Regions from separate parts of the Streptomyces sp. NPDC056503 genome, predicted to be linked through region 3. Evidence: riboswitches for the same ligand, from Rfam matches in the RefSeq annotation. Region 3 holds a riboswitch; each other region holds the start of a gene.
The links. Region 3 has a riboswitch for cyclic di-AMP ahead of ACFQ8C_RS12155 (M23 family metallopeptidase). Riboswitches for the same ligand answer to the same signal wherever they lie in the genome.
Positions count from the first base shown of each region.

Region 1: it holds a riboswitch for cyclic di-AMP, as region 3 does, so the genes downstream of both, ACFQ8C_RS02735 (peptidoglycan DD-metalloendopeptidase family protein) here and ACFQ8C_RS12155 (M23 family metallopeptidase) in region 3, are expected to answer to the same signal.
Region 2: it holds a riboswitch for cyclic di-AMP, as region 3 does, so the genes downstream of both, ACFQ8C_RS00590 (transglycosylase family protein) here and ACFQ8C_RS12155 (M23 family metallopeptidase) in region 3, are expected to answer to the same signal.
Region 4: it holds a riboswitch for cyclic di-AMP, as region 3 does, so the genes downstream of both, ACFQ8C_RS24130 (M23 family metallopeptidase) here and ACFQ8C_RS12155 (M23 family metallopeptidase) in region 3, are expected to answer to the same signal.

Region 1 covers NZ_JBHTST010000005.1:98,308-100,498, forward strand. The annotation lists gene ACFQ8C_RS02730 (SGNH/GDSL hydrolase family protein) at 1-171, opposite strand, end outside; gene ACFQ8C_RS02735 (peptidoglycan DD-metalloendopeptidase family protein) at 331-1,308, opposite strand; cyclic di-AMP (ydaO/yuaA leader) riboswitch at 1,313-1,469, opposite strand; gene ACFQ8C_RS02740 (tyrosine-protein phosphatase) at 1,864-2,191, shown strand, end outside.
Region 2 covers NZ_JBHTST010000001.1:139,526-141,716, forward strand. The annotation lists gene ACFQ8C_RS00585 (transglycosylase family protein) at 1-536, shown strand, start outside; cyclic di-AMP (ydaO/yuaA leader) riboswitch at 801-977, shown strand; gene ACFQ8C_RS00590 (transglycosylase family protein) at 982-1,716, shown strand; gene eno (phosphopyruvate hydratase) at 2,010-2,191, shown strand, end outside.
Region 3 covers NZ_JBHTST010000030.1:33,553-35,743, reverse strand. The annotation lists gene ACFQ8C_RS12160 (GntR family transcriptional regulator) at 1-227, opposite strand, end outside; gene ACFQ8C_RS12155 (M23 family metallopeptidase) at 427-1,197, opposite strand; cyclic di-AMP (ydaO/yuaA leader) riboswitch at 1,206-1,366, opposite strand; gene ACFQ8C_RS12150 (M16 family metallopeptidase) at 1,566-2,191, opposite strand, start outside.
Region 4 covers NZ_JBHTST010000087.1:22,146-24,336, forward strand. The annotation lists gene ACFQ8C_RS24125 (aldo/keto reductase) at 1-40, opposite strand, end outside; gene ACFQ8C_RS24130 (M23 family metallopeptidase) at 122-1,321, opposite strand; cyclic di-AMP (ydaO/yuaA leader) riboswitch at 1,333-1,484, opposite strand; gene ACFQ8C_RS24135 (PP2C family protein-serine/threonine phosphatase) at 1,721-2,191, opposite strand, start outside.

The DNA of each region.
Region 1 (2,191 bases), on a different contig from region 3:
GTGGTCCGGCAGCTGGTCGGCGAGGAGGACCGCGAAGCGGTCGGCCCAGCCGACGTAGGTCCCGTCGGGTCCGGGGTCCCCGACGCCCTCGGTGAAGCTGTCACCGATCGCCGCGTACGACCCGAATGACCCGAACGTGTTCTCGTCTGTTGCTCTCGAATCGTCTGCCACGGAAGCACATCCTTCCTTTTCGGATGTGACCTACGCGACCGTAAGGAGGGGTTGACGGCGGGTGACATATGCCACCGATAAAGAATTTGCCAAGCCGGAATAGGGCGAAGGCCCGGCACCAGGGTGCCGGGCCTTCGTGCGGCCGCGGGGCCGGACGGGTCAGATCGAGACGCCGTGCTGGCGCAGGTAGGCCAGCGGGTCGACGTCCGAGCCGTAGCTCGGCGAGGTGCGGATCTCGAAGTGCAGGTGCGGGCCGGTCGAGTTGCCGGTGGAACCCGAGAGGCCGATCTGCTGGCCGCCGCTCACCGACTGGCCGGCGGAGACGGCCAGGGAGGAGAGGTGGGCGTACTGCGAGTAGTTGCCGTCGGCGTGCTGGATGACGACCTCGTTGCCGTAGGCGCCGCTCCAGCCGGCGGAGACGACCGTGCCGGCGCCGACGGCGCGGACGGTGGTGCCGGAGGAGGCGATGAAGTCGGCACCGGTGTGGTAGCCGGAGGACCACATGGCACCGGCGGTCCGGTACGAGGTGGAGACGCCGCCGGCGACCGGGGTGACCCAGCCGGAGGAGGAGGACTGGGCGGCGGCGGCCGGGGCCGCGGCGCGCTCGGTGGAGCGGGAGGCGCGGGTCTGCTCGCCGGAGGACGGGGCCTCCTGGGTGACCTTCGCCTCGGCCTTCGGGGCGGCCTTGGCGGCGGCCTTCGGGGCGGCCTTGGCGGCGGCCTTCGGCGCGGCCTTGGCGGCGGCGGCCTTGGCGGGGTTCTTGGCGCCGAGGGTGAGCTTCATGCCCGGGAAGATCAGCGAGGGGTTCCCGCCGACGACCTGGCGGTTGTCGGCGTAGAGCCGCTCCCAGCCGCCGGCGACGTCGTGGTCGGCGGCGATCTTGGACAGGTAGTCGCCGGCGACCACGGAGTACGTGGTCGGGGCGGCGGCCTTGGCGGCCGGGGCGGCGGCCTGGACCTGCGCGGCGGCGACGGCCACGGTGCCGGAGACGGCGGCCGGGGCGGCCTGCTCGGCGGCGTGGGCGCCGGTGGCGCCGATCAGCGGCAGGGCGACGACGGCGCCACCGGTGCCGGCGGCGACGAGGCCACGGGTGATCAGGGTGGACTTCTGGCGGCGGTGCTTACCCTTCGCGGGCATGGCGAATTCCTCTCCGGCGCCTGCGAGGTGAGCTGTCGGGTTCGGACTGGAGATGTCCGGCCGCGTTTCTCACGCGGCTTCACCCCGAGCCGTCCTGCGTCGCGGGACCGGCGTACTTCCTTGGGTCCCCCGCTCCTGCCACGCATGGGTGGGTGCGAATTCCGGACGGTGGCAGGATTCGGCGGTCCGACCGGATTGACGGCGACGCTAGACGAGCGGGGTCGGCGCGAACAAGCCATGGAATTCGCCGGACATTCCGGGACGATCTTCGGCCCCGGAATTCCGGTCACCCTCCGTGGATGACGGTCCCTCGATTCCCTTTTCGGGGAGGGAGGTTGGGCCGGGCGGTCGGCCACGATCCGTCACTTCTATGACCCTGCTCACGCACGGAATTCCATCTCCCCCGCAACCAGGGCGCGTTACCTCAAGACCTTCCAATACGGACAGATCGCCCATTACCGACCAGGGGGGTGCGCCGCGCCGCGCTCGACGGGATGATTGCGGGGGGAACCGATCCCGTCCCGGCCCCGCGAACGCCTACCCCCAGGAGCATCCGTGACGCAGCAGCTGCCGCAGGTCCAGCCCCTCGAACCCGGCGAGCCCGAGCTCGCGGCGGTCCGCAACTTCCGGGACGTGGCCGGCCTGCCGACCACGGACGGGCGCGCCGTCCGGCCCGGCGCCCTCTTCCGCAGCGGCCACCTCGCCGACGCCACCGAGTCCGACGCGGCCTTCCTCTCCGACCTCGGCCTGCACACGATCTTCGACTTCCGCAACGCCGCCGACGCCAAGGTGGAGGGCCCGGACGTCGAGCTCCCGGGCGTGCGGAACGTGAACATACCCCTGAGCGACCCCGCCGACGGCAAGGAGTTCTGGCGGATGGTCC
Region 2 (2,191 bases), on a different contig from region 3:
CCTCCACCACGCCCACCACCCCGCCCCCCGCGGGCGCGGTCACGACGCCGCCCGCGGGCGTCACCCCGGACGCGCCCACCGACCGGGCGCCGGAGACCCCGGGCACCCCGGACGCCTCCACGGGCACGCCGGGCGCCCCGGTCACGCCGCCGGACGGCTCGGAGAGCCCCCTGGCGCCCACCACCCCGGTGACCCCCGGTACGGACGAGGCTGACGTGTCGTCGGCCACGCCGGGTCAGGGCAAGCACCGGGGCGAGGCGGCCACGGAGGAAACCGGCGTAACGGACACCGCGCAGGAATCCGGTAGACATGCCGCAGCTGCGGACAAGGTCACCTCAACCCCCGCCAAGGTGGACGCAAGCGGCGCTTACACCGTGATGCCGGGTGACAGCCTGTCGGAGATTGCTCAGGAGAACGATCTCGCCGGCGGCTGGGACGCCCTCTACGACGCCAACCGCCAGACGGTCGGGGTCGATCCGGATCTCATCCTCCCTGGTCAGAGCCTTGAGCTGACGGTCCCTTCGCCGGAGAAGTGAGGCCGTTTCAGGGGCGTATGTCCGATTTTGGGAAAGTGAGACATGGGTCTCTTCGTCCCAACTGGCGTGTCACGTCCGCAAACTTTGCTCCCGTCAGGCCTCACCTGCGCAAACGAGGTCTGACGGAGTGCAAGTAAGGGCTATTTGTCCGTTGTGAGCCTCTTTGAACTTCGAGCACCTGTGTGTCTACGGTCGACACCGCTCGCCACCGCGGGCCCCGTCGACCGAAACGCCGAGTCCTGCCGTCGGTCGCCGGGAACTGTCGTCGCGAAAGCGCCGCAGGCAGGAGTGGGGGACCCAAGGTTTGCGCCGGTCCCGGCCGTTGAGACTGACGGCCGATCGACCGGCTAGGGGTGAAGCCGCGTGCAAGGACACGCGGCCGGGCGAACTCTTCAAGCCCGAACCCGACAGCTCACCTCACAGGCGTCGGTGAAGAGGAAACTCCATGCTGTTCTCCGGTACGGGCAAGCGCCGTCGTCCCTCCAAGGCCACTCGCGTCGTCGCCCTCGTCGGCGTCACCGGTGCGGCCGTCGCCGCCCCGCTGATGGCCGCCGGCACCGCCTCGGCCGCCACCGCCTCCGAGTGGGACCGCGTCGCCCAGTGCGAGTCCGGCGGCAACTGGTCGATCAACACCGGCAACGGCTACTACGGCGGCCTCCAGTTCTCGGCCTCCACCTGGGCCGCGTACGGCGGCACCGCCTACGCCTCCAGCGCCGACCAGGCCAGCAAGTCGCAGCAGATCGCCGTCGCCGAGAAGGTCCTCGCGGGCCAGGGCAAGGGCGCGTGGCCGAGCTGTGGCGTGGGTCTCTCCTCCGCCTCCTACGGTGGTGGCGCCGCCGAGGCCGCCGCCCCGAAGCAGCAGAGCGCCCCCGAGCGCACCGCCGAGCAGCCCGCCAACCGCAGCGAGCAGCGCCAGGCCCCGAAGCAGGTCGCCCAGGCCCCGAAGCAGGCCACCCAGGCCGCGCCCAAGGCCGCCGCCAAGAAGACCGTCACCACCCCGACCGGCAAGAAGGTCAAGAAGGGTGACGGCGAGTACAAGGTCGCGGCCGGCGACACCCTCAGCAAGATCGCCCAGGCGCAGGGCGTCAAGGGTGGCTGGGCCGAGCTCTTCGAGCTCAACAAGGACGTCGTCGAGAACGCCGACCTGATCTACCCGGGCCAGCAGCTCCACCTGAAGTGAGCCCCGAGGCACCGGTGAGTCCGGCGGCTCACCGGCGCCCGACGACCCTCCCGCGGTGACCACCCCGGTTCCGAGCCCTTCCCCCGTGGCTCGGGACCGGGGTTCTGCCGTTACCGTCCAGTAGATTCCAGGTCTTTCGTCCCTTACTGCATGCTCTTGGGCCCTTTTTCGTCCCAGGGGACGGGCGGTCGGCTGGCCGGAGCGCCCGAGCCGGTTAGGCTCTTGTCGCAAGGCGAACGAGACCTTGCGACCCATGCGTCACACCTAGCGTCACATCCCAGAAGGAGATGCTCGTGCCGTCCATCGACGTCGTCGTAGCCCGGGAAATCCTGGACTCCCGAGGCAACCCCACGGTCGAGGTCGAGGTCGGCCTCGACGACGGCAGCACCGGCCGTGCTGCCGTGCCGTCCGGTGCCTCCACCGGTGCGTTCGAGGCCCTGGAGCTTCGCGACGGTGACCAGAACCGCTACCTCGG
Region 3 (2,191 bases):
TCGGCGGCCTCCTGGTCGGTCGGCTCGGCGACATGGGCGCCCGCATGCCGGCGGCTGACGACGAAGCCCTCGGACTCCAGGGTGCGCAGCGCCTCGCGGACCGGGACGCGGGAGACGCCGTAGCGGCGGGCGAGCTGTTCCTCGGTCAGCCGGCTGCCGCGCTCGAAGACCCCCGAGACGATGTCGTCCCGGATCGCCGTGCATACCGATTGCGCGGGAACCCGCATGTCCGACCTCCGCTTTCGCTCCGCGCGCACCGAATTCGAGCAGCGCTGTTTCCGCGACTCTATTGCAGCGCGCCGGAAATTCCGATGCCCCCTCGGAATTCGTCCGGTTCGCGGAGGCGGCCGTACGGTACCGGGTGCGACGAAAAGGCCCCGGCTCACCAGGAGCCGGGGCCTTTCGGTACAGCGGGGACGCGAGGCGTCAGAGGCTGACGCCCCGGGCGCGGAGGTACGCGACGGGGTTGATGTCGGAGCCGTACTCGGCGGTGGCCCGGGCCTCGAAGTGGAGGTGCGGGCCGGTGGAGTTGCCGGTCGAGCCGGAGACGCCTATCTGCTGGCCGGGCTCGACGGACTGGCCGACGTAGACGCCGATGGACGACAGGTGGCCGTACTGGGTGTACGTGCCGTCGTTCATCCGGATCACGATGTTGTTGCCGTAGGCGCCGCCCCAGCCGGCCTCGACGACGGTGCCGGAGCCGACGGAGACGACCGAGCTGCCGTAGGCGGCGTGGAAGTCGACGCCGGAGTGGCTGCCGGAGGACCAGAGCGAGCCGCCGGTCTTGTAGCCGGTGGAGACGTACGAGCCGGCGACCGGGAGGTTGAAGGAGGCGAGCCGGCGGCGCTCGGCCTCGCGGGCCGCGCGCTCCTTGGCCTCGCGGATCTCCTGGGCGCGGGCCTCGGCCTTGCGCTTCGCCTCGGCGCGGACCTTGGCCCGGGCCTCGGCCTCGGCGGCCTCCTGCTCCTGGGCGGCGGCCTGCGCGTTGATCTGGTCGGCGATGGACTCGTCGGCGATCACCTGGGTGAGGCCGGTGTCCTCGGAGGAACGGTTGTCCGTGTCGGCGGCGAGCGCCGGGGAGGCCAGGGTGCCGACGACGCCGGTGGTGGCGAGTGCGGCCACGCCGGCGATGCCGACGCTGCGGCGAGCCAGTCGGCTCGCACCACGATGCTTCCCGGTGGCACGGGTGAACGCCAAGACGGTTCCTTTCCTTCCTTCTCGCCTACCGGGTTAGCTGACGGGTTCGGAGCAGGAAGGTCTCCTACGGGCCCCTCCGCGTGGCGAAGGCGTCCGATTCACCCCAGGGACTGCGTGGGTCCCCGGCTCCCCAGGCTCGCGCCTGACGGGGACTCGGCGATGACTGCCCGGTTGCCGCGGGTGCGGCGCGTGCGTCGGGTCGGACAGACGGACTGACGCTAGGCCGGACGGATGTCAATCGCCAAACAGACACGCCCATTTGTAAGACATGCCACAGGGCATACGATCATCCTTGACTCCATAACGGACAAAGCGGAGGTCTCCGGCGCTTCCGCGCATCGGAGACCTCCGCCGGAGCCGACGGGAGGTCAGCTCACCACGGTCACCTCGCCGATGCCGAGGGCCCTCACGGGCTCCTCGATCTGCGCGGCGTCGCCCACCAGGACGGTGACGAGCCGGTCCACCGGGAAGGCGCTGACGACGGCCGCCGTGGCCTCGACCGTGCCGGTCTCGGCGAGCCGCGCGTACAGCCGCGCCTGGTAGTCGTCCGGCAGGTGCTGCTCGACCTGGTCGGAGAGGGTCGCGGCGACCGACGCGGCCGTCTCGTACTTGAGCGGGGCCACGCCCACCAGGTTCTGCACCGCGATGTCCCGCTCGGCGTCGGTCAGACCGCCCTCGGCCAGCGTCCGGAGCACCTTCCACAGGTCGTCGAGGGCCGGACCGGTGTTGGGGGTGTCGATCGAGCCGCTGATGGCGAGCATCGAGGCGCCGTGCCCCTCGCCGTCCGACCGCAGCACCTGCCCGAAGGCGCGCACGCCGTACGTGTACCCCTTCTCCTCGCGCAGGACGGCGTCCAGACGGGACGTCAGGGTGCCGCCGAGGCAGTAGACGCCGAGGACCTGCGCGGCCCACACGGAGTCGTGGCGGTCCGGGCCGATCCGGCCGATGAGCAGCTGGGTCTGGACCGCTCCGGGGCGGTCGACGATGACGACCC
Region 4 (2,191 bases), on a different contig from region 3:
GCAGGTCGGAGGTGCCCAGCGGGCGCAGAGGTGAGGTCATGAAGTGACCAACCCCCTGCGCCGCCGGGCGTATTCCGGTCGAGGAGCCTGAACCCCGACCGGAACGCTCACGGGTCGGGGATCAGACCGACAGGCCCTTGGAGCGCAGCCACTCCGCCGGGTCGATGCCCGAGCCGTCGGGAGTGTGGACCTCCATGTGGAGGTGGGGGCCGGTGACGTTGCCGGTGGCGCCGACGCGGCCGATGGTCTCGCCGGTGGTGACGGTCTGGCCGGCGGCGACGGTCATCGAGGAGAGGTGGCAGTACCAGACCTCGGTGCCGTCCTCCAGCTCCAGGACGATCCGGTAGCCGTACGAGCCGGACCAGCCGGCCGACTTGATCGTGCCGCCGTGCACCGCCTTGAGCGGGGTGCCGGTGGGCGCCGCGAAGTCGAGGCCCGTGTGGTAGCCGGAGGACCACATCGAGCCGGACTGCATGTAGGTGGAGGTGAGGGTGTACGAGGAGAGCGGCATCGAGTAGCTGGCGGCCAGCTTGGCGAGCCGCTCGGCCTCGGCCTTCTCGGCGGCGATGCGCTCGGCCTCGGCCTTCTCGGCGGCGAGCCGCTCCGCCTCCGCCTTGGCCTTCGCCTCGGCCTCGGCCTTCGCGGCGGCGTCGGCCTTGGCCTGGGCGTCCGCGGCGGCCTTCTCGGCGGCCAGCTTCTCGGCGGCGAGCTTCTCGGCGTCCACGGCGGCCTGCTGCTGCTGTTCGGCCTGCTGGAGGATGCGGGCGCGCAGGGCCTCGCCGGCGTCGGCGGTGGAGGCGGTGCGCTCCTCGGCCTCGGTGCCGGCGGCGGTGTCGGCCGGGGCGGTGTACGTGACCGAGGTCAGCGGCTTCGCGGCGACGCCGCCCGCCGCGACCGGCACGGACTCGCGCACCGAGGCGGTCGGCTCCTCGTCGCCGCCGGGCAGGAGGTCGCCGACGCCGGGCAGGTCGTGGGCGTCCGGCAGCCCCAGGTCGGGCAGGTCGGGGAGGGAGATGGCGACGGGGGCCTTCTCCTGCGCGGTGGCGAGGCCGCCCGCGCCGACGGCGGCGATGACGCCGACGCCGAGGACGGTGGAGGAGCGGGCGAAGTTGGAGCGCTGCTTCACGACCCGGTGCCGGCCGCCGGAGCGGGTCTCGGCGCGCAGGGAGCCCTCGGTCGGGTTCCACTCTCCGGGCGCGGGGGTGAAGGAGGCGGTTTCGTACGCGCCCGGCGCGAAGCCGTCCGGGTCGTCCGCTCCGACGCCACCCCGGGCGCCGAAGGGATCGAAGGGGGCTTCGGGTACGGGGGTGTTGGACGCCACGGAGGCGCGCTCCTTTCCTTCCTTCTCGCCTACCGGGTTAGCTGACGGGTTCGGAGCAGGAAGGTCTCCTACGGGCGTCTTCGCACGGAAGAGGTGCGAGGGGCCCGATTCACCCCAAGGGTTGGTTCCCCGGTTCCCTTACGGGATTCGGCGCGTGCGCGCGGAGCCGCCTCTTGCGGCGGCTGGGACGACCGCGCTGCGTTATCGAACGTTAATAGACACGACGGTCCGATTCCAAGCCGTTCCCCTTGATCATTCATTGAATTGGCAGGGATTCGCCCGAGTTGACCCCCCTTCAGTGACACCCCGCCCAACCCCGTGAATCTGACGTTATGTCAATTGTTATCTCTGTGAGACCCCTCGGGCACGGAACGTGACCGACCCCGTGGGTCCTCCCGCTCACCGGCCGGGCGGCACCACCGGCATCGTCCGCCGCCGCTCCGGCGCCCCGGCCGTCGGCCGGCTCACCGCGAGCAGCGCCATGTCGTCCGTCGAACCGCCGCCGGTGTGCCGCCGCACGTCGTCCACGAGCGCGTCGAGCAGCTCCTCCGGCCCGGGGAAGACCGCCCCCGCGAGCCGGGCCGCCGGATCGTAGAAGGCCCCGTGCCCGTCCCGCGCCTCCGACAGCCCGTCCGTGTAGAACAGCAGCGTCGCGCCCGGCGGGTAGGGCCGCTCGTCGGCCTGGTCCGGCCAGACCGACAGCTCCCCCATGCCGAGCGGCAGCGCCGCCTCGGCCGGCTCGACCGGCTCCAGGCGCCCGTCCCCGTACAGCAGCAGCGGCGGCGGATGCCCCCGGTTCACGATCCGTACGGCCCCGCCCTCGCGCGGGATCTCGGCGAGCACCGCCGTCGTGAACCCCTCGAAGGCGTC